3 regions of the Serratia sp. Sp408 genome follow, and region 2 is predicted to be linked to each of the others. Evidence: predicted binding sites of a transcription regulator. Region 2 holds the regulator's gene; each other region holds the start of a gene.

Region 1 (7,830 bases), on a different contig from region 2:
GTTGAAACCACGGCGATCAGCACCAGCAGCGCAATCAGCGACTTCTGTTCTAACAGCCATTCTTTACTGAACCAGCGCTTAGCTGCGATAGTCTGGGAACTCATATCTGATTACTCCTGCTTTACGCCGTATTGCTTGCCGACGGCCGCAGCCATCAACGCTTCCTGAGTAGCCTGCTCAATCGGGAATTCCCCGCTGAGGTGGCCTTCATGCATCACCAGTACGCGATCGCTCATCCCCAGCACTTCCGGCATTTCGGAAGACACCAAAATGATACTGAGCCCTTCCTGTTTAAACTGGTTGATCAACTGGTAGATTTCTTTCTTGGCTCCGACGTCGACGCCGCGCGTCGGTTCATCAAGGATCAATACCTTCGGCCGGGTCATCAGCCCACGGGCGATCGCCACTTTCTGTTGGTTGCCACCGGAAAGCAGGCCGATGGGCTGATCCATTGAAGGGGTTTTTACATTGAACAAACGAATGAAGTCCCCGACAGCCAGCCGTTCTTCCGCATGCTTAAGCCCACCGCCGGCGCGGCTGAAATAACGCAGGGCGGTCAGCGACATGTTTTCCTTCACCGACATGCCCAATACCAGTCCGTCACGCTTACGGTCTTCCGAAATGTAGACGATGCCGTTGGCCAGACCGTCCTGTGGGGAATGGGGGTTCACCTCGCGGCCGTCCAGGGTGACACTCCCGCTGCGGCGCGCGGCGGCGCCGTAAAGGATCTTCATCAGCTCGGTGCGCCCGGCGCCCATCAATCCGGATACGCCCAGGATTTCGCCCTGGTAGAGATCGAAACTGACGTCATGTACCCCGGAGCCGGAAAGATGGCTGACCTGCAAACGTTTTTTACCACGCGGCAAATTCAGGCGTGGGTACTGCTCTTCCAGTTTGCGGCCGACCATCATTTCGATCAGCGAGTCTTCGTGCAGTTCGCTGACCGGACGTTCGGCAATAAACTGTCCGTCGCGGAACACCGTGACGTCATCGCAGATTTCAAATATCTCTTTCAGGCGGTGCGAGATGTAAACAATGCCGCGCCCTTGCGCTTTCAGTTCGTTGATCACCTTAAATAAAGAGGCGGTTTCGGTGTCGGTCAGCGCATCGGTCGGCTCATCCATAATGATCACTTTCGACTCGAAGCTCAGCACCTTGGCAATTTCCACCATCTGCTGATCGCCGATCGACAGCTCGCCCACCAGCCGGTGGCTGCTGTAACGCAGGTTGAGCCGCGCCAACAGTTTGTCGGCTTCGGCGTACATGCGCGGCCAGTCGATACGGCCAAAGCGGTTGACGAACTCGCGGCCAAGAAAGATGTTTTCTGCAATCGTCAGCTGCGGGATCAGGTTCAATTCCTGATGGATAATGCCGATGCCGGCGTCCTGCGAGTCTTTTGGACCGTTAAATGCCACCTCTTTGCCGAGAAAATGCTGGCTGCCGGCGTCTTTACTGTAGATACCGGTCAGCACTTTCATCATGGTGGATTTGCCAGCGCCGTTTTCGCCCACCAGCGCCATCACCCTGCCGGGATACACGCTAAGCGCCGCGCCGGACAGCGCTTTCACCCCGGGGAAGGCTTTATCAATCCCTTTCAGTTGCAATAAAGGTTGCATAAATGCCTCAGAAAGTTACGCCGGCGCACAGGATCACATTCGCGTACGGCGAGCATTCGCCACTGCGGATCACCGCACGACTGTGTTCGGTTTGCGCCTTGAATTCAGCGTGGCTGATGTAACGCACGCTGACGGTGTTGCCCTGCGCCTGACCCAGCTGCGCCAGTTGCGCCAACAGCGCCTCATGGAGCGACGGGTTCTGCTTGACGATTTCCTCCGCCAGCAGAGCACTTTCGACCTGCATTTCCTGCGTTACCGTTGCCAACACCTGCAAAAACGTCGGTACGCCTTGCGTCAGCGCCAGATCGATGCGCGGTGTCGCAGCCGGAATCGGCAATCCGGCATCGCAAAGGGTTATCTGGTCGGTATGACCCAACCGCGCCACCAGCGCAGAAATGTCAGAATTGAGTAGCAGACCTTTTTTCATTTATCACTCCACGTCACTTCGTGAGCGAAACGTTTCGCTCGCCATAGAGTGTAAAAAATCGGCAGGGGAAGGCAACGGCGGAAAGCGGGAAATGTGATCACCATCGAAACGTTTCGATCACGTTAGGCAAACGGCACAAATAAAAAAGGCTCTGCACGATGGCAGAGCCTGATTGAACCCCGGCGAAATCAGATCTCGACCTGGGTACCCAGTTCGATCACCCGATTCGGCGGTATTTCGAACTGATCCGGTGCGCGCAGCGCATTGCGGCTCAGCGCGATGAACAATTTTCCGCGCAGGAACAGATACCACGGGCGCTTGGTGAGGATCAGCGACTCGTGCGACATAAAGAATGACGTTTCCATCATGCGGCACGGTAACCCTTCCAGCCCGCAGCGGTGGAAAACCTCCTCCACGTTCGGCGTTTCACGCCAGCCGTAGCTCGCCACCACACGCCAGAAGCTTGGCGACAGCTGTTCAATGGTCACCCGACGCACGTTGTGCACATAGGGCGCGTCTTCGGTGCGCAGCGTCAGCAGCACAACCCGTTCATGCAACACTTTGTTGTGCTTGAGGTTATGCAGCAGGGCAAACGGAATCACGTTAATCGCCCGCGACATAAATACGGCGGTGCCCGGAACGCGTACCGGTGGCGATTTCTCCAGCGATGCGATCAGCGCCTCCAGTGAGTTGCCATGTTCGTGCATTCGGCGCAGCAGGCGGAAACGCTCGCTCTTCCAGGTGGTCATTACGATAAACATCACCAGCCCGATGGTCAGCGGCAACCAACCGCCAGAGAACAGTTTCAACGCATTGGCGGAAAACATCGGCACGTCAATAAATAGCAGGATGGCTAAAATGCCGACGGCCAAAAAGCGGTTCCAGTGCCAGTTCTTGATCGCCACCGAGGTCACCAGAATGCTGGTCAGCACCATGGTGCCAGTGACGGCGATGCCGTAGGCCGCCGCCAGGTTGCTGGAATGCTCAAAACCGAGGATCACCAGCACGACCGCGATATACAGCATCCAGTTCACCACCGGAATGTAGATCTGGCCTGACTCCATTTCCGAAGTATGGATAATGCGCATCGGTGACAGATACCCCAAACGCACCGCCTGACGCGTCAGGGAAAACACGCCGGAAATCACCGCCTGCGAGGCGATAACCGTGGCCAGCGTCGCCAGTATCAGCAACGGAACCAGTGCCCAATCAGGCGCCAGCAGGAAGAATGGGTTTTTAATCGCTTCGGGATCCTTCAGCAACAGCGCGCCCTGGCCAAAATAGTTCAGCACCAGTGACGGCAATACCACGGTAAACCAGGCCAGGCGAATCGGGAACTTGCCGAAGTGGCCCATATCGGCGTACAGCGCTTCCACACCGGTGATCGCCAGCACCACCGCGCCCAGCGCGAAGAATGAGACTTTTTTGTATTCAAGGAAGAAATTCAGCGCCCAGCTTGGGTTCAGCGCTTGCAACACCTCTGGATTGGCGATGATGCTGCGTACGCCCAACACCGCCAGCGTCAGGAACCAGACCAGCATCACCGGCGCGAACAGCTTGCCGACGCTGCCAGTGCCGTGTTTCTGGATGACAAACAGCAGGGTCAGTACCAGTATCGATAGCGGGACAATAAAGGGATCCAGCGACGGCGCGGCGATTTCCAGCCCTTCAATGGCCGACATCACCGAGATAGCCGGGGTGATCACCACCTCGCCATAAAAGAAGCTGCCGCCGATCAGACCGAGGATCACCAGTACGGCGGTCGAACGCGCGGTGGTATTGCGCCCGGCCAACGACATCAGGGTCAAGATGCCGCCTTCGCCGGCGTTGTCTGCGCGCATTACATACGTCAGATACTTCAGTGAGACGATGATCACCAGCATCCAGAAAATCAGCGACAAAAAGCCAAAGACCACATCGGGTCGGACATCAAAACCATAATGGCCAGAGAAACACTCTCTGAGGGTATAAAGCGGGCTGGTGCCAATATCACCGTATACCACGCCGATGGCCGCCAGGGTTACTGCGGATAGGGACTGCTTGCGTTCTGTGCTCATATGCGTTTCTTTAACTAGAACAACCGTTAGCGATGCATCCGCATCAACCAGGGATACGGGCTCTAAGATCCGTTACGTCCACCAAAAGGCGCACAGTATGCACGAATTATCCTGCTTGCCTACCCTTTAATATGCCGCGAAAAAATCACAAAATGTGAGTAGGCAACCTTTTTGATAATAGAAAAATTTTACTAATCAACAAGCTATACCATTAAAAATAATGGTGGTTTATTATCGGCTTCTCGAACAATATTGGCTAACTCTCGGACAACGCGGCAAAATTATGGCGTCTTCATCATTATTGGCAGAACGAATTTCCCGTCTCAGCAGCGCGCTGGAGAGCGGCCTTTATGAGCGACAGGAGGCAATTCGGCTATGCCTGCTGGCGGCCTTGAGCGGCGAGAGCGTATTTTTGCTTGGTCCGCCGGGTATCGCGAAAAGCCTGATCGCCCGCCGCCTGAAGTTTGCCTTTCGCAGCGCCCGTTCGTTCGAATATTTAATGACGCGCTTCTCCACGCCGGAGGAAGTGTTCGGTCCACTGTCGATTCAAGCGCTGAAAGACGAAGGGCGCTATCAACGTCTGACCGCCGGTTACCTGCCGGAAGCGGAAATCGTGTTTCTCGATGAAATATGGAAGGCCGGGCCGGCGATCCTCAATACCTTGTTGACCGCCATCAACGAACGCCGCTTTCGCAACGGCAACAGCGAAGAGCCGATCCCGCTGCGCCTGCTGGTTACCGCATCGAATGAGCTGCCAGAGGCCGACAGCAGCCTGGAAGCGTTGTATGACCGCATGCTGATCCGTCTGTGGCTGGACAAAGTGCAAGACAAGCAGAATTTCCGCGCACTGTTGACCAGTCGACAAAACGACAGCGACAACCCGGTGCCCGACGCGCTGAGCGTCAGTGATGAAGAGTTTTACCAGTGGCAGGCGCAGATTGACAGCGTCGCGCTGCCGGAAGGCTGTTTTGATCTGATTTTCCAGCTGCGCCAGCGGCTGGACGCATTGGAACAGGCGCCCTACGTCTCCGACCGCCGCTGGAAAAAAGCGCTGCGCCTGTTGCAGGCCTGCGCCTTTTTCAGCGGTCGAGACGCCATTGCGCCAATCGATCTGATGCTGCTGAAAGACTGCCTGTGGCACGATATGACTTCGTTGAAGCTGATCCAGCAGCAAATCGACCAGTTGCTGACCGAACAGGCTTATCAACAACAGCCTTTGCTGATCCAGCTTCAGCAAATCCATACCCGCTGGATGCAGCACCAGCAACAGCAAAGCGATCGCCAGGCTATCAGTCTGGTGAAAAAGGGCGGCATGTTCAGCCGCAAACCGCAATATGCCTTGGCCACGCCGCTGAGCGGCACCACTTTGACGCTGCTGTTGCAAAAACCGCTGCAACTGCATGATATACAAGTCAACCACCTCAGCATCGACATTAGCGCGCTGGAAAGCTGGCTGCAAAAGGGCGGCGACGTGCGTGCCAAGCTGAACGGCATCGGCTTTGCCCAGCAAATCGATCTGCAGGTTGATGAACAATTGCACCTGGCAGTGCTCGACGTCAGCCGCCAGCCCTCACTGCTGGCATTGCCCGGCAAACAGACCAGCGCCACACCGCCGGAGCTGCTGGAGCAAATGGAAACGCTAACGCAACGGTTGGCCGAACAGCGCCGGTTGTTCAGTCAGCATCAGCCGTGCCTGTTTACCGCCGCGGCTGGGCTGGCGAAGATTGAGGCCAGTCTGTTGCAGGTTGCCGAGCAAATCAAACAGCAGCACCAGCAGATGCGCGGCCAATAACCATGCTCAGTCTGGAAACGCTCGATCTGTTGCTGGCGATCACCGAAGGCGAACTGATCGAAGAGATGATCGTCGCCATGCTGGCGGCACCGCAACTGTCGGTGTTTTTCAAAAAATTCCCGGCGATTCGTCGCGCGCTGGATCGCGATTTGCCACGCTGGAAGTTGCAGTTGAAAGAACGGATCCATGAAGCCATGGTCCCCCCGGCGCTGGCGCAGGAGTTCTATCGTTATCAACAGTGCCAACTGGAAAACAATAGCCAGTTTTACCATAACCTCAACGATACGCTGGATCTGCTACGCCAGCTGGTATCGCCGTTTTACGAACAGGCGCGCAAGCTGGTGGATACCGCCGATTTGCCTAACCATCCGCTCGACGACAGTTTTCAGACGCTGTTCCTGCAACGCTGGCGTATCAGTCTGACGCTGCAAGCCACCATGCTGCACCACCAGTTGCTGGAGCAGGAGCGCGAACAGTTGATGGCCGAACTGCAGGAGCGTCTGGCATTAAGCGGGGCGCTGGAGCCGGTGTTGGCGGAAAACGACACCGCCGCTGGACGCCTGTGGGACATGAGCAAAGGGCAATTGCAACGCGGTGATTATCAGCGGCTGGTGGAATACGGCAACTTCCTGCAAACGCAGCCGGAATTGAAAAAACTGGCACAGCAGCTGGGCCGCAGTTATGAAGCCAAAGCGGTGCCGCAGCAGGACGCGGTACCGGAACCGTTTCGCGTGCTGGTACAGGTACCGGCTACCCTGCCGGAAGAAGTGAACGGCGTGCACCAGAGCGACGATATCCTGCGCTTGCTGCCCGCCGAGCTGGCAACGCTGGGCATCGACGAGCTGGAGTTCGAGTTTTATCGCCGCCTGCTGGAAAAGCGCCTGCTGAGTTACCGCCTGCAGGGTGACGCCTGGCAGGAAAAGGTGGTGGTACGTCAGGTTACGCATCAGCAACAGGATCGGCAGCCGCGCGGGCCGTTTATCGTCTGCGTCGATACTTCCGGCTCGATGGGCGGTTTCAACGAACAGTGCGCCAAGGCGTTTTGCCTGGCCTTGCTGCGCATCGCGCTGGCGGACAATCGGCGCTGCTATATCATGCTGTTTGCCAACCAGATTGTGCATTATGAACTCACCGCTGCCAGCGGCATTGAACAAGCGGTGCGTTTCCTCGGACAACATTTTCGCGGCGGTACCGATTTGGCGGCCTGCCTGAGCGCAACGGCGGGGAAGATGGCAGAAAGCGGCTGGTTTGACGCCGACGCGGTGATCATTTCCGACTTTATTGCTCAACGGTTGCCTGAAGAGGTAATAAAGAAGGTGAAGCAACAACAACAAAGCCACCAGCAACGTTTCCATGCGGTGGCGATGTCAGCGTATGGCAAACCCGGCATTATGCGCATCTTCGATCATATCTGGCGCTTTGATACCGGATTAAAAAGCCGTTTGATGCGCCGCTGGCGACGCTGAGACTTACAGTATTCCTTCAACCGCGTCGCGCAGTTCCGGCGACCACACGCCACATTGCACCTGGCCGATATGCGACAGTTGCAGCAACAACATCACCAGACGTGACTGACCGATACCGCCACCAATGGTCTGCGGCATTTCACCGCGCAGCAGTGACTGATGCCATTCCAACGCCAGGCGTTCGCCGTCCCCGGTCTGCGCCAGCTGACGTTTAAGCGCTTCGGCATCGACGCGGATGCCCATTGAGGAAATCTCGAACGCGTCTTGCAGCACCGGGTTCCACACCACGATATCGCCGTTCAGCCCGGCCAGTCCATCCGCCGTCGGCGTGGTCCAGTCATCATAATCCGGCGCGCGAACATCGTGCGATTTGCCGTGCGATAATGCGCCGCCAATGCCGATCAGGAATACCGCGCCCAGTTCTTTGGCTATCGCGCGTTCGCGCCCTTTGGCATCCAGCTGTGGGAAACGC
Region 2 (7,830 bases):
GATCGTAGAAAACGCCATCAAACACGGCACATCGCATTTGCTGGGGATCGGCAGGATCGACATCGGCGCCCGTTGTGAAGGGGACCGGCTGTTATTGCAGATCACCGATAACGCCGGTTTGTTTCAGGCGAAAACGCCAGGAAACGGCCTGGGGATGAATCTGGTGGATAAACGTATTCGCGTGCGTTATGGCGAGGACTATGGCGTGCAGGTCTGTTGCGAACCGGAAACCTATACCTGTATCACGCTTCACCTACCGATGACGAGGGCGGCCTGATGCTGAATGTATTGATTGTCGACGATGAACCCTCGGCCCGTGACAACCTGCGCCATTTACTGGACGCGGAGGATGGCGTAACCATCGTCGGCGAAAGCGCCAATGCGATAGAGGCCATCAGCCAGATCCACCGCCTGCAACCGGACGTGGTGTTTCTGGATATTCAGATGCCGCGTATCAGCGGGCTGGAGTTGGTCGGTATGCTTGACCCGAACCGAATGCCGTACATTGTATTTCTCACCGCTTATGATGAATACGCCTTGCAGGCGTTTGAGCAGCATGCCTTCGACTACTTGCTAAAACCGGCCGAGCCGCAACGATTGAACAAAACCTTGCAACGACTGCAACAGCGCCGTGTACCGCAGGACATTGCGGCACTGCCGGAAAGCGAGGGATACCTGAAATACATCCCCTGCACCGGCCATAGCCGTATTTACCTGCTGCGTTTCGAGGAGGTGGTCGCCATTCGTTCGCGCTCAAGCGGCGTCTACGTGGTGCGCAATGACGGTATGGAGTGCTTTACCGAACTGACGCTGCGTACGCTGGAAAATCGCACGCCGCTGGTGCGTTGCCATCGGCAATATCTGGTCAATCTGGAGCAGGTACGGGAAATACGCTTTGACGACAGCGGCGCGGCAGAAATGATCATGCCGGTCGGCGACCCGGTGCCGGTCAGCCGCCGCTATCTTAAGTCGCTGAAAGAGGAACTGGGGCTGCGGGGATAATAGCGGGCTGGCGTCACGCCACGCTTGCCGACACATCGTTTCGTTTGCCCTTGACGCGATCGGGCCGCGCTTATAGCTTTATGGCATCTACAGGCGCGTTTGCGCCGCGTCAGCGTCAAAGGAAAAGAAAATGAGTGAAGCACGGATTATCGCCAAAGCGATGAAAGACGGAAAACCAGTGCAGGATCTGGTGATTTTACCGGCCTTGGCCAACCGCCACGGTCTGATCACCGGCGCGACCGGTACCGGTAAAACCGTGACGCTGCAAAAAATGGCCGAGCAGTTCTCGCGCCTCGGTGTGCCGGTCTTTTTGTCGGACGTTAAAGGCGATCTGTCGGGTATCGGCACCGAGGCGGTGCCGAATGAAAAACTGCAGGCGCGGCTGGCGGCGATCGGCGTCACCGATTGGCAACCGCAAGCCTGTACCATTATTCCGTGGGATATTTACGGTGAAAAAGGCCACCCGATCCGCGCCACCGTATCCGATCTTGGCCCACTGCTGCTGGCGCGTCTGCTGGATCTGAACGAGGTGCAAAGCGGTGTGTTGCAGTTGGTGTTCAAAATCGCCGATGACAACGCCTTGCTGCTGCTGGATATGAAAGATCTGCGTGCCATGGTGCAGTACGTCGGCGACAACGCCAAGCAGTTCCAGACCCAATACGGCAATATCTCCTCCGCTTCGGTCGGCGCCATTCAGCGCGGGCTATTGACGCTGGAAGAGCAGGGTGCCAATCAGTTCTTTGGCGAACCGATGCTCGACATTAACGATCTGATGAAAACCGATGCCAATGGCCACGGCAACATCAACCTGTTGGCGGCAGACAAACTGATCAACCAGCCAAAACTGTACTCGGTCTTTCTGCTGTGGCTGCTGGCCGAGCTGTTTGAACATTTGCCGGAAGTGGGCGATCCGGAACAGCCGAAGCTGGTATTTTTCTTTGATGAGGCGCATCTGTTGTTCAACGACGCGCCGCCGGCACTGCTGACCAAGATTGAGCAGGTGGTACGTCTGATCCGCTCAAAAGGCGTCGGCATCTATTTTGTTACGCAAAACCCGCTGGATATTCCCGACAGCGTGCTGGGCCAGTTGGGCAACCGTGTGCAACACGCGCTGCGTGCCTTTACGCCACGCGATCAGAAAGCGGTGAAGGCGGCGGCGCAGACCATGCGCGCCAACCCCGACTTTGATGCGGAAACGGCGATTACCGAACTGGGCGTCGGTGAAGCGCTGGTGTCGTTCCTGGATGAAAAAGGGCGGCCCAACGTGGTGGAGCGGGCAATGGTCATCGCGCCGGAATCGAAGATGGGCATGCTGGGTGCCGACGGGCTCAACAGCGCGATCAATAAATCGCCGCTGTATGGTCGCTATGAAGATATGGTCGATCGCGAGTCCGCCTATGAAAAACTGTCTTCGGAAGGTTTCGCCACCGTAGGCACGCCACCGCCGGGGCAACCGGCACAGAAACCGGCGGCGGATGCAGCCGGTGGTGGCCTGATGGGCGGGTTGAACGATCTGCTGTTCGGCTCTACCGGTCCACGCGGCGGCAAGCGCGATGGTATTGTTCAAACGGCGGCCAAGAGCATGGCTCGCGACCTCGGCAAGCAGATTTTGCGCGGCGTTTTGGGATCGATTATGGGCGGCCGTAAAAAGTAAGCGGAAAATTTCGTCAGCGGCAGTAAACTAGCGCAGCTTTTTTCTGCCTGGACATGTCATGCTGCTGCTGATTGATAACTACGACTCTTTCACCTACAACCTGTACCAATACTTCTGCCAGTTGGGCGCCGAAGTGTTGGTCAAGCGCAACGATGAATTGCAACTGGCCGATATTGAACGGCTTGCGCCACAGCGACTGGTGATTTCACCCGGCCCGTGCACGCCGAATGAGGCGGGCATTTCTCTTGCTGCCATTCGCCACTTTGCCGGCAGGCTGCCCATTTTGGGCGTATGCCTCGGCCATCAGGCGTTGGGGCAGGCGTTTGGCGCCACGGTGGTACGCGCCCGTCAGGTGATGCATGGCAAGACCTCTGCCATTCGGCACCATAACGGCGGCGTTTTTGCTGGGCTGAACAATCCGTTGACCGTAACCCGTTACCACTCGCTGGTGCTGGAAGCCGCCACGTTGCCAGACTGCTTTGAGGTAACCGCCTGGAGTGAGCGCGACGGCGAACCTGACGAAATCATGGGGATCCGCCATCGTCAGCTGGCGCTGGAAGGGGTGCAGTTTCACCCGGAAAGCATTCTCAGCGAGCAGGGGCACCAACTGCTGGATAATTTCCTTAAAAGTTAACCGGTTATGAGTTTTTTTCCTTTTTTGGCGATTTAGGTTTGCCCTTGATTGGTTTTTTATGCATATTTTGTGATTATATTTTCACTTAATGGCAACATTGAAAATCCGATCACGTTCAGGGTGGACCCAATAATGACCGAAAAATACCCAGTCAGCCGCAATACGTTCGACCAGGTTATTCTGCCTGTTTATGCACCTGCCCAGTTTGTCCCCGTCAAGGGCAAGGGCAGCCGAGTGTGGGACAGCAACGGCAAGGAGTATATTGATTTCTCTGGCGGTATTGCGGTGACTGCGCTGGGGCATTGCCACCCGGCATTGGTGGCGGCGCTGAAGCAGCAGGGTGAAACCCTGTGGCACACCAGCAATGTCTTTACCAACGAGCCGTCGCTGCGCCTGGCCAGCAAGCTTATCGCCGCGACTTTCGCCGATCGGGTGTTCTTCGCCAATTCCGGCGCCGAAGCCAACGAAGCGGCATTCAAGCTGGCGCGCCACTATGCCATTACCCGCCACAGCCCGTACAAAACCAAAATCATCGCGTTTTATAACGCGTTCCATGGCCGTACGCTGTTTACCGTCTCGGTTGGCGGCCAGGCGAAGTATTCCGACGGCTTCGGGCCGAAGCCGGCCGACATCGTGCATGTACCGTTCAACGATCTGGCGGCGGTCAAGGCGGTGATGGACGATCACACCTGCGCGGTGGTGATGGAGCCGATTCAGGGCGAAGGCGGTATTACTCCGGTGGATGCGCAGTTCCTGCAAGGTGTGCGTGAACTGTGCGATCGCCACCAGGCGCTGTTGGTATTTGATGAAGTGCAAAGCGGTATGGGGCGCAGCGGCAAGCTGTTCGCCTATATGCACTACGGTGTGACGCCGGATATTCTGACCACCGCCAAAGCGTTGGGCGGCGGTTTCCCGGTCAGCGCCATGCTGACCACCGAGGAGATTGCTTCGGTGATGCAAGTCGGTACCCACGGCACCACCTATGGCGGCAATCCGCTGGCCTGCGCGGTGGCGGAGGCGGCGTTGGACGTGATCAATACCGCCGAAGTGTTGAGCGGCGTCGAACAGCGTCATACGCTGTATGTTGCGGCGTTGCGGGACATTGGCGAAAAATACCGTATTTTCAGCGAGATTCGCGGTATGGGGCTGTTGATCGGCGCCGAACTGACGGCGCCTTACCACGGCAAGGCACGTGATTTCCTCACCGCGGCCGCCGCGCGTGGCCTGATGATTTTAAATGCCGGGCCGAACGTGATCCGATTTGCGCCGTCGCTGGTCGTTGAGCCGCAAGATATTGCCGACGGTATGGCGTTGTTTGAGCTGGCGGTTCAGGACGTGATCAACGCCGGGTAGCTACCCACTGGCGGTCGGCAGACGGTATCGGATGTCCGACTGTGCCCACGGTAAACGGCGCATAAAAATGCCGGTCAGCGTTAACTGACCGGCATTTTTTGAAGCGTGCCGTTTTAATGGATTAACGGGTACCGTAGACGACGATGGTTTTGCCGTGTGCGGAAATCAGGTTTTGATCTTCGAGCATTTTCAGAATACGGCCAACCGTTTCGCGTGAACAACCGACGATTTGACCAATTTCCTGACGGGTGATTTTAATTTGCATGCCGTCCGGGTGAGTCATGGCATCCGGCTGTTTGGCCAGATTGAGCAGGGTTTGCGCAATGCGGCCGGTAACGTCTAGGAAGGCGAGGTTACCCACTTTCTCTGAGGTGATCTGTAGGCGGCTTGCCATCTGCGCCGACAGGCGCATCAGAATGTCAGGGTTCACCTGGATCAGCTGACGGAATTTCTTATAGGAAATTTCAGCCACTTCACAGGCGGTTTTAGCCCTAACCCAGGCGCTGCGTTCCTGGCCTTCTTCAAATAATCCAAGTTCGCCGATGAAATCGCCCTGATTGAGATAGGACAGGATCATCTCTTTGCCTTCTTCATCCTTGATCAGCACCGCAACGGAGCCTTTCACGATGTAGTAAAGCGTTTCGGCCTTTTCACCTTGGTGAATCAGCGTACTTTTCGATGGATATTTGTGGATATGGCAATGAGACAGGAACCATTCGAGAGTAGGGTCTGTTTGCGGTTTGCCGAGAACCATTCGCTGTTATCCTCTGTTGTAATCTGCCTGTATCACAGGGGTCAGAGTTCCCTGTCAAACGTGTTATGGCTGTCCATGAGCGGCGACCATTAACCGTTTTTGAGGCGTGACGTAAAAATACGCTATTGCCCTAGCATATTAACTTGCAGTGAGAGCTGCAAGCTACATTCTGTTAACATACACATTAAGGTGCCTTTCCGTGGGCATTTCCCTGAAAGCGCTGTCCAGAAAGCGTTATTGCGGCTCTGTTTGTAGCACAGAGTGACGCGGGTGTCTTGTGTTGTCTCGCTCACACATGACCAGTATCAGGTTCCGTTGCCAGTTTTGCTGCTAACGCGTAGTCTGATGACAAAGAATCAATCGGAGTCATGAGCATGCAGGCAAGAGTCAAATGGGTTGAAGGGTTAACGTTTCTTGGCGAATCGGCGTCTGGCCATCAGGTATTGATGGACGGCAATGCCGGTGACAAGGCGCCAAGTCCGATGGAAATGGTGCTGATGTCCGTGGGGGGATGCAGCGCGATTGACGTGGTGTCGATTTTGCAAAAAGGCCGTCACGACGTGCGTGATTGTGAGGTAAAACTGACCTCTGAACGTCGCGAAGAGGCACCACGGGTATTTACCCATATCAACCTGCATTTTATCGTCAGCGGTAAAGGGCTTGGCGACAAGGCGGTGGAGCGTGCGGTGGATCTGTCTGCCGACAAATACTGTTCGGTAGCGCTGATGCTCGGCAAGGCCGCCAGCGTTACCCACAGCTTTGAAGTCCGGGAAGTGGCCTAATGGCATGTGGCGCGGTGGCCTAATCCTCCCCGCGCCCGTCCGGTGTCGCCTGGCTACTCAATCTTTTTGCCTTCCAGCAGCCGCTGCACCAGCGGTGCCATGATCAACTCCATCGCCAGTCCCATTTTGCCGCCGGGCACCACCAGCGTATTGATGTGCGAAATAAACGAGCCTTGCAGCATCGCCAGCAGATAAGGGAAATCAATCTGATCCAGCCCGCGGAAGTGGATCACCACAAAGCTTTCGTCCAGCGACGGGATGGCCTTGGCGGCAAACGGGTTGGAGGTATCCACCGTTGGCACGCGCTGGAAGTTGATGTGGGTGCGTGAAAACTGCGGTGTGATGTAGTTGATATAGTCTTCCATCGAACGCACTACCGAATCCATCACCGCTTCGCGAGAATGGCCGCGTTCGCCAGTATCGCGGATCAGCTTCTGGATCCACTCCAGGTTGACGATTGGCACCACGCCGACCAGCAGATCGACCTGCTGTGCCACGTCATGCTGATCGGTGACGACGCCGCCGTGCAGCCCTTCGTAGAACAGCACGTCGGTGGGTTCCGGCAGGGCTTCCCACGGTGTAAAGGTGCCAGGAACCTGGTTGTACGGCACGGCTTCGTCATAGGTGTGCAGATATTTACGTGAACGGCCGCTGCCGCCGTTGCCATATTCACGGAAGCTCTGCTCCAGCAGGCCGAAGTCGTTGGCTTCGGGGCCAAAATAGCTGATATGACGGCCGAGGTCGCGCGCCTTGCGGATCGCCGCGTCCATTTCCGGCCGGGTGTAGCGGTGGAAGCTGTCGCCTTCCAACTGTGCGGCGCGAATATTCAACTGCTGGAATATTTTGCGGAACGCCACGCTGGTAGTGGTGGTGCCGGCTCCGCTGGAGCCGGTTACCGCGATAACGGGATGTTTGGCAGACATACGATATGTTACTCCGTCTAAAATGCGTGTTTTATCCGTCGTACCTCAGCTGCTTTGCTGTAGGCCGCCTCGATGCAACTCGAGTGCTGTAGGGTATGGCACATTGATACCTGATTTTTCCCGTCAGTCATAGGGCGGATTACATTTCTTCCTGACCGGCACGGAACTGGCCACGTGGCATGATATTGACGGTTTCATGCAGTTCCGACCACACCAGCAGCACTTCGCCGCTTTGCAATTGCCGGCGAACGTCCTCCACTTTCTGCGTCAGCGAACGTTCATGCTCGCCGTAGTCAGTGCCTTCGCGCAGTACAAAGGATTCGATCAGATTATTCAGCGTTTCGCTGTCCAGTTCTTTCCAGGGGATTATCACGTGTTCTGTTCCAGATAAGGGGTAAGCCAGGAGGGAATGCGGTATTCCAGCCACATGTAGGGTTTTTTTAGTGAGCCGCCGACGAAGCCGACGTGGCCACCGCATTCCGTCAGTTGATATTCGATATTGTGCGGCAGGCTGGCGAGGTCAGGGATCACCTCGTCGGTCATGAACGGATCGTCCTTGGCATGGATGATCAGCAACGGTGTCTGGATCTTCGGCAGCAGCGGCAAGGCGCTGCAACGGCGGTAATAATCCGTGGCGTCGCTGAAGCCGTGAATGCGCGAGGTAATCAGATCGTCGAAATCGCGAATGCGGCGCAAGCCCTGCAACTGCGGCAATTTCAGCGGCAGGG
Region 3 (7,830 bases), on a different contig from region 2:
CCCGATCGATCAACGGCCCGACCACGACGTCGTGCTCCATGCCATTGCCGACCTTGAGTTTTTGTACCTCTGCCGCCAGCCGGCTGACAAATTTATCGTAAATACCGTCCTGAACAAAGAAACGGTTGGCGCATACGCACACCTGACCGGCATTACGAAATTTATTGGCGATCGCCCCTTGCACCGCCAGCTCCAGATCGGCGTCGTCAAATACGATAAACGGCGCGTTGCCGCCCAGTTCCATTGACACTTTCTTCATGGTTTCTGCCGCGTTACGCATCAGCGTCTTGCCAACCTGGGTGGAACCGGTAAAGGTAATTTTACGCACCGCCGAACTGGCCATAATGGCGTCGCTGATGGCGCGGGTATCGCCCGCCACGCCGTTCAGCACCCCGGCAGGGACGCCGGCCTTGTGCGCCAGCGCCAGCAGTGCGAAGGCACACAGCGGCGTGTTGCTGGCTGGCTTGATCAGTGCGGTGCAGCCGGCGGCCAGCGCCGGGCCCAGTTTGCGCGTCAGCATCGCCAGCGGGAAGTTCCACGGCGTAATCGCCGCCACCACGCCAACCGGCTCACGGGTCGCCAGAATGCGCGCGCCCGGCTTGGCGGGTGGGATGATTTCCCCGTTGGCGCGTTTGGCCTGTTCGCTGAACCACTGAATAAAGCTGGCGGCGTAGTCGACTTCACCCTGCGCTTCCTTGAACGGCTTACCCTGCTCGGTGGTCATCAGCGCCGCCAGAAAATCCTTCTGTTCCAGTATCAGCAGATACCAACGGTGCAGGATTTCACTGCGGGTTTTGGCTGGAGTATCGCGCCAGGCCGGGAATGCCTGGCTGGCGGCGCGGATCGCCGCCTGCGTTTCGCGTTGGCCGGCTTTCGCCACCTGCGCCACCCGTTCGCCATTGGCGGGGTTCAGCACCTCGAACGTCGTGCTGGCGGTATGCCACTGGCCGGCGACGAAATAGCCGGTATTGAAGTATTCACTCTCGGTCAGTTGTTCTACAGACATGCTTGCAGCCCTCCTGAGTGCATGAATCTTCCCGCATCCGCGAGATAACAATATTCTCTCAGTATAGCTGCGGACACGGCCTACTGCGGCAGCGTCCGAGCGGAGGGCATCAATCGATCAAGGCATGGCGATAACGGTGCAGCATATCCGCCAGCCGCCTCACCGGTCCGGTGACGCTAAGGGGAGCCTGATTATCCACCAGTTTCTGCTGGTAGTCGTTCATTTCGCTTAGCAAGCGATCGTAATAGTAGGCGCGCTTGACGTCATTCTTGGCGCTTACCACCCGATCGGCCGTTTTGCGGATTTGCCGGTGGAAGGCCGACAGTTCTTCGCTGGCAGGGATTTCGGCGCGCTGCATGCGCTGGTGCGCAATGATCAGATTCAACGCCAGACGGTATTTGGCAATATCGTTGGGGAACATCATCAACAGTTGGTTCAGCTGTTGATACAGCGCCGGCAGGTGGTTTTCCCGCCGTTTGGCGGCCTTGGTGGTCAGCGCCGATACCGCACTGCCGACAAACTGGTTCAGCAGAGTGCGACCGGTACGTTCGCGCGAGTTGTCACGGATCAGCAACAGCACCATCAGCCCGACGCAGCTACCGAGGAACTGGCCGATCGAGGCATCCAGAAACTGGGTGACGTTAAACTCCATCGGGTTGCTCAGCACCAGAATGTTGATGGTGCCGGCCAGCGTCCCCAGCGACCCCAGCCGCCGTTTTTGCACTTCGATGCCGATAAAGAACGCCAACAGTCCCAGACTGAGGCACAACAGCAGGATGCTCTGCTGCGTCGCCGGGATAATCACCATGAAATACAGCGCGCCGAGCGGGATAGCCACCAGCATGCCGAGCACAAAATCCATCGCCACCATGCGCGGGTTTGGCGTGCGCATCGCCAGTGAGGTAATCACCGCGATAATCACCATAAACCCGCTGCCGGAGGTCCAACCGGTCCACAACCACAGCAGACAGCCGAGTGCCGTGGCGGTAAAGGTACGCAAGCCGTTAATCATCGCATGGTGGCCTTCCGCCGACGTCGGCTTGACCACCACTTCGCTGCGCAGCACGTCTTCTTCCACCGCGCTGACGCTGCTGTTGGTGTGAATGCCCTTGGCCAGCAGCAGGTAACGGGTCGCCGCCCCTACCCAGCTGGAAATGGTAAGTAATGTTTCATCGGTACGGTTGGTGGTCAGCATCTGGCGCAGCAGCTTCATCCGTTTATGGATCTCCTGCGGCGTTTCCGCCGGCACCAGCAATAGTTCGCGGATGTTCTCTTTCACCGCATCCGGGTGGTTGAGCAGGATCAGATAGGTTTCGCAAGCCTGGGTTATCAATGTCAGCGAGAGGGTATGTAGCACGCGCACCCGCCGGTCAACCTTCTGCCAGCGTGAGGACTCCATCATCAGACTGCTGCGCATACCGTTCAGCGCCGTGGTGCCCTTCACCAGATTGCTCCAGGCACGGTCGATATCTTCTTTGTCAGCATTGCTGACGCACATCTGCATCAGTTGGTACTGTTCCACCAGCAGTTTGTCCACCGCACGATCAATATCCTGTTTGATCGAGCGCGGAGAAAAAATCAGATCCGCCAGCACCGCGCTGACGATGCCCAGCACGATTTCGCTACAGCGCTCGACCGCAAACTGCGGGGCTTCCAGCAAGTGTGACTCGCTGGTGGCGACGGTCACGATGATAATCAGCGCGGTATAACCGGCCAATCCCCAGGCGTAGGAGTTTTCCACTTTAATCAGCGAGGAAACCCAGGTGCAAAAACCGGCCCAGACGCAGCACAGCATCAGCATCACCACCGGCGCACGCGCGGTAGTGACGATAATAATCAGGCCGACGAAACAGCCGATGAAGGTGCCGATGATGCGCAGCCAGCCGCGGTGGCGGATGGCGCCGGAAAACGGCTCACCGCCGGCGGCAAACGCCGGTCCGGCTGCGACGATGGCGGCGGTCATGGCAGACCAGCGCGGCGTTTCCAGATTGAGGTGAAAGCCGACAAACAGCGCAAAGACGATGGCAAAGCTCAGTTTGAAGGCAAACCGCAGGCGTATGAACGTCGGACTATTCATTAACCGAACTCACGCAGCCGATGCATCAGGCGTACAAAAGGTGAACTGCCGTCCCGGTCGCGATCGCCCTTGCCGGTAACCACTACCGTCGCGGTGGTGCCGGCCGGATACGGATGTTGCTGATCCTCGGCGTCGAGAATGATTTTTACCGGCACACGTTGCGCCAGACGCACCCATTCCAGGTTGCTGTCGATGGCCGCCAGCCCTTTGCTGTCATTGGTGCTGCTGCTGTTGTTCACCCCGGCTGCCACGCTGTCTACCGTACCGTGCATGATACGGTTGCTGCCCAATGGGGTGATTTCTACCCGATCGCCTTTGCTCAGACCGTGCAGTTTGGTTTCTTCCAGATAAGCCAGTACGTAGAAGGTATTCTTTTTGACCAGCGCAACGGCGGTCGAGCCACGGGTGATGAATTCACCGGCGTGCACGTTAAGATTGGTGATCCAGCCGTCGGCCGGCGCACGCACCGTGGTACGTTCCAGATCCAGCTTGGCCAGGTCGCGCACCGCAATCGACTTCGCCAACTGATGCTGCACGGTTTGCAGTACGTTGTTGGCCTGATCGATCTCTTCCTGCGACATCGCCTGGATACCCAGTTTCACCCGGCGACCGGCTTCGCGTTTTTTCTCCGCTGCCAGCGTCTGGTAATAGGCGACGTCAGCGTTGGCTTCCGCCAGCGCCTGCTGATAACGCGGCTGATCGATGACAAACAGCACCTGCCCCTGTTTCACCAGTTGGTTATCCACTACCGGTACGCTGGTCAGCAGGCCGCTGACGTCAGGCGCGATCGCCACCACATCGGCGGTGAATTTGGCATCCCGCGTCCAGGGGGATTCGGTGTAGAACACCCAGGCCTTGAACACCGCGACAATCCCCAGCAGGACAAGAATCAAAGTGATCGCGATTCTGGCTATTTTTATTGAAAAAGTTTTCACAGCGACCTCAAACGAAAAGACACGAAATCAGATAAAACAGGCAGCAATACAGCGCGGTATTGAACAGCGCCGGATGCCAGACAAAGTCGTAGATGCCGGTCGGTTGCAACAACCGACGTAGCACAAAGAACAGCGCCAGCGAGACGATCAACTCAAAAAATACCGGTGGAAACGACAATCCGAAGATGACCATAACCGGAAGCAAACTCATTACTTTATCCTTATTGTTCACTACACCGGAGAACAAACACCCTACTCATTCACATTCTCTTTACATTCTAGCGGAAGCACGCCACAAGGTGATGACCAGACGGGTTGTCCAGGTCACGAACCTGAAAAAGGGTTAAACTCAGAACTGCGTCCGCGAATGGGAATGCGAGGGTAACCGGGGGGCGGTGACGCCGCTAAAGCATCTTTGACCGCGTTATATTAGCCTGCTTACTATCAAGGCATCAACAATCTGTGATCTAAATCACTTTTAAGCCAGAGTGAACAATGGAAAGACTTAAACGGATGTCGGTGTACGCCAAAGTCGTTGAGTGCGGGTCGTTTACCGCCGCAGCACGTCAACTTGACATGAGCGTTTCATCCATCAGCCAGACAGTGTCCAAACTGGAAAATGAGTTACAGGTGAAGCTGCTTAACCGCAGCACGCGCAGCATTGGTCTGACCGAAGCCGGCAAGATTTACTATCAGGGCTGCCGGCGCATGCTACAGGAAGTGAGCGAGGTGCACGAGCAGCTGTACGCTTTTAACAATACGCCAACCGGAACGTTGCGCATTGGCAGTTCGTCCACCATGGCGCAAAACGTGCTGGCAACCATGACCGCCGACATGCTGAAGGAGTATCCTGGTCTGACGGTCAATCTGGTCACCGGCATTCCGGCACCGGATCTGATCGCCGATGGGTTGGACGTGGTGATCCGCGTTGGTGCGTTACAGGATTCGAGCCTGTTTTCAAAACGCCTCGGTTCGATGCCGATGGTGATATGCGCCGCCAAAAGCTATCTGGCGCAGCACGGCACGCCGCAAAAACCTAACGATATGGTCAATTTTTCCTGGCTGGAATACAGCGTGCGGCCAGACAGCGAGTTTGAACTGATTGCCCCCGAGGGCATCAGTACGCGCATTTCGCCGCAGGGACGCTTCGTCACCAACGACTCGCAGACCATGATCCGCTGGCTGAAAGCCGGCGCCGGCATCGCCTATGCGCCGCTGATGTGGGTGATCGAAGAGATCAAGCGCGGCGAGATCGAGATCCTGTTCAAACGCTACCATTCGGATCCACGGCCGGTGTACGCGCTGTATACCGAAAAGGACAAGCTGCCGCTCAAGGTGGAAGTCTGCATTAATTACTTAACTGAATACTTCAAAAAAGTGAGCGAAGTCTATCAAGAATATCGTTAACGCCAACCGCGCTGCCGCTGTGTGCAATGGGAATAAAAATGAAAAAAATCATATTGGACTGCGATCCCGGACATGATGACGCCATCGCCCTGCTGCTCGCCTGGGGCAACCCGGAGATTGAGCTGCTGGCGGTAACCACGGTGGTCGGCAACCAGACGCTGGATAAGGTCACGCGCAACGCGCTGGCGGTGGCGCGCATCGCCAATATTACCGGTGTGCCGTTTGCCGCCGGCTGTTCGCGGCCGCTGGTGCGCAATATCGAAGTCGCGGCGGATATTCATGGCGAGTCGGGGCTGGACGGCCCACGGTTGCCCGATCCCACGCTGACGCTGGATGCGCGACATGCCATCGATGTAATCATCGACACGGTGATGGCTCATCCGCCAGGCAGCGTGACGCTGGTACCCACCGGTGGCCTGACCAATATCGCCATGGCGGTACGCAAAGAGCCACGCATCGCCGAGCGGGTGAAGGAGGTGGTGCTGATGGGCGGTGGCTATCACGTCGGCAACTGGAGCGCGGTGGCGGAGTTCAATATCAAGATCGATCCGGAAGCCGCACATATCGTGTTCAATGAACGTTGGCCGCTGACCATGGTGGGGCTGGATCTGACCCACCAGGCGCTCGCTACGCCGCAGGTCTGCCAGCGCATTGCCGCCATTGATAGCGCGCCGGCGACCTTTGTCGGTGAACTGCTGCAATTTTTCGGCCAGATGTATCGACAGGCGCAGGGGTTTGACGCACCGCCGGTTCACGACCCGTGCGCGGTCGCCTATGTTATCGATCCGAGCGTGATGACGGTACGCAAGGTACCGATAGATATTGAACTGACCGGCACCCTGACGCTGGGCATGACGGTGGCGGACTTCCGTTTTCCTGCGCCGCAGGATTGCCATACCCAGGTAGCCATGACGCTGGATCAAGACAAGTTCTGGGGTCTGGTGGTGGACGCGCTGGAAAGGATTGGCTGAGACCTCGACATCAACAATAAAGAGCGCCTGTGCGCCCTTTATTATTGCAATGACAGAGGGTTACGCGGTACCGCCCACGGTCAGATTATCCAGCTTCAGCGTTGGTTGACCCACGCCGACCGGCAGGCTTTGCCCCTCTTTGCCGCAAACGCCGACGCCCTTGTCCAGCGCCAGATCGTTGCCGACCATCGATATCTGCTGCATCGCTTCGATCCCCGAACCGATCAGCGTTGCCCCCTTCACCGGTTTGGTGATGCGGCCGTTTTCGATCAGATAGGCTTCCGACGTGGAGAACACGAACTTACCTGAGGTGATATCCACCTGGCCGCCGCCGAAGTTCGGTGCATACAGGCCATATTCTACGCTGGCGACGATCTCTTCCGGTGTCGACTTGCCGGCCAGCATATAGGTGTTGGTCATGCGCGGCATCGGCAGATGGGCGTAAGATTCCCGCCGACCATTGCCGGTCGGCGCAACGCCCATCAGACGCGCGTTGAGTTTGTCCTGCATGTAGCCTTTCAGAATGCCGTTTTCGATCAACACATTATATTGACCCGGCACGCCTTCATCGTCGATAGCCAGTGAGCCGCGACGCCCTTGCAGCGTGCCGTCATCCACCACGGTACAGAGCTCGGATGCCACCAGTTGCCCCATTTGACCGCTGAACACCGACGTACCGCGACGGTTAAAATCGCCTTCCAGCCCGTGTCCTACCGCTTCGTGCAGCAGCACGCCAGGCCAACCGGCGCCCAGCACCACCGGCATGCCGCCCGCCGGCGCGGCAATGGCGGAAAGGTTCACCAACGCCATGCGCACCGCCTCTTTGGCAAAGGCGTCGGCACGCGTTTCACCGCCGACCACTTCCAGGAAGTAGTCATAGCCAAAACGACCGCCGCCACCGCTGGAGCCGCGCTCGCGCTTGCCGTCTTCCTCGACCAGCACGCTGACCGAAAGACGCACCAAGGGACGAACGTCTGCCGCCAGCGTGCCGTCGGTAGCGGCAACCAGCACCTGCTCATACACGCCGGTAATGCTGGCACTCACTTCCTGCACCCGCTTGTCGGCGGCGCGGGCCACTTTATCCACCCGATGCAACAACGCAATTTTCTCTTCGCGCGGCAGACTTTGCAGCGGATCGAGCAGCGAGTACATTGCCGGGTGGCTGATTTCACCCAGGGTACGGGCTTTGCCGTCGCCCTGCTCGCGTACAATGCTGCGCGCCGCTTGCGCGCTTTGCTGCAACGCATTGAGGGTGATCTGGTCGGCATAGGCAAATCCGGTCTTTTCACCGCTGACCGCACGCACGCCGACGCCCTGATCGATATTGTAAGAGCCATCTTTAATGATACCGTCTTCAATCACCCACGCTTCGTGATAGCTGGACTGAAAATACAGATCGGCATAGTCGATGCGGCGCTCGGCCAGTTGCCCTAA

What was found. Region 2 encodes CRP, which controls carbon source genes, mostly activating them, when cyclic AMP is high. Its sites were predicted from a motif close to ATGTGANNNNNNTCACAT; they were not measured.
Region 1: the regulator CRP is predicted to act here: its motif matches at 2,135-2,152, upstream of rbsD (D-ribose pyranase).
Region 3: the regulator CRP is predicted to act here: its motif matches at 4,479-4,496, upstream of aaeR (HTH-type transcriptional activator AaeR).

Annotation. Positions count from the first base shown of each region.
Region 1 is NZ_JBXUFT010000003.1:332,020-339,849, reverse strand. It holds gene rbsC (ribose ABC transporter permease) at 1-104, opposite strand, end outside; gene rbsA (ribose ABC transporter ATP-binding protein RbsA) at 111-1,616, opposite strand; gene rbsD (D-ribose pyranase) at 1,624-2,043, opposite strand; gene kup (low affinity potassium transporter Kup) at 2,232-4,100, opposite strand; gene ravA (ATPase RavA) at 4,384-5,892, shown strand; gene viaA (ATPase RavA stimulator ViaA) at 5,895-7,358, shown strand; gene asnA (aspartate--ammonia ligase) at 7,362-7,830, opposite strand, start outside.
Region 2 is NZ_JBXUFT010000007.1:164,779-172,608, forward strand. It holds gene AC2AXP_RS18760 (sensor histidine kinase) at 1-277, shown strand, start outside; gene btsR (two-component system response regulator BtsR) at 277-1,002, shown strand; gene AC2AXP_RS18770 (helicase HerA-like domain-containing protein) at 1,133-2,656, shown strand; gene AC2AXP_RS18775 (aminodeoxychorismate synthase component II) at 2,715-3,290, shown strand; gene argD (bifunctional acetylornithine/succinyldiaminopimelate transaminase) at 3,423-4,643, shown strand; gene crp (cAMP-activated global transcriptional regulator CRP) at 4,765-5,397, opposite strand; gene AC2AXP_RS18790 (OsmC family protein) at 5,772-6,179, shown strand; gene AC2AXP_RS18795 (phosphoribulokinase) at 6,233-7,102, opposite strand; gene AC2AXP_RS18800 (YheU family protein) at 7,242-7,475, opposite strand; gene AC2AXP_RS18805 (hydrolase) at 7,472-7,830, opposite strand, start outside.
Region 3 is NZ_JBXUFT010000002.1:244,231-252,060, forward strand. It holds gene AC2AXP_RS11945 (NAD-dependent succinate-semialdehyde dehydrogenase) at 1-1,006, opposite strand, end outside; gene aaeB (p-hydroxybenzoic acid efflux pump subunit AaeB) at 1,116-3,083, opposite strand; gene aaeA (p-hydroxybenzoic acid efflux pump subunit AaeA) at 3,083-4,018, opposite strand; gene aaeX (p-hydroxybenzoic acid efflux pump operon protein AaeX) at 4,026-4,229, opposite strand; gene aaeR (HTH-type transcriptional activator AaeR) at 4,514-5,425, shown strand; gene uriH (uridine-preferring nucleoside hydrolase UriH) at 5,464-6,396, shown strand; gene tldD (metalloprotease TldD) at 6,457-7,830, opposite strand, start outside.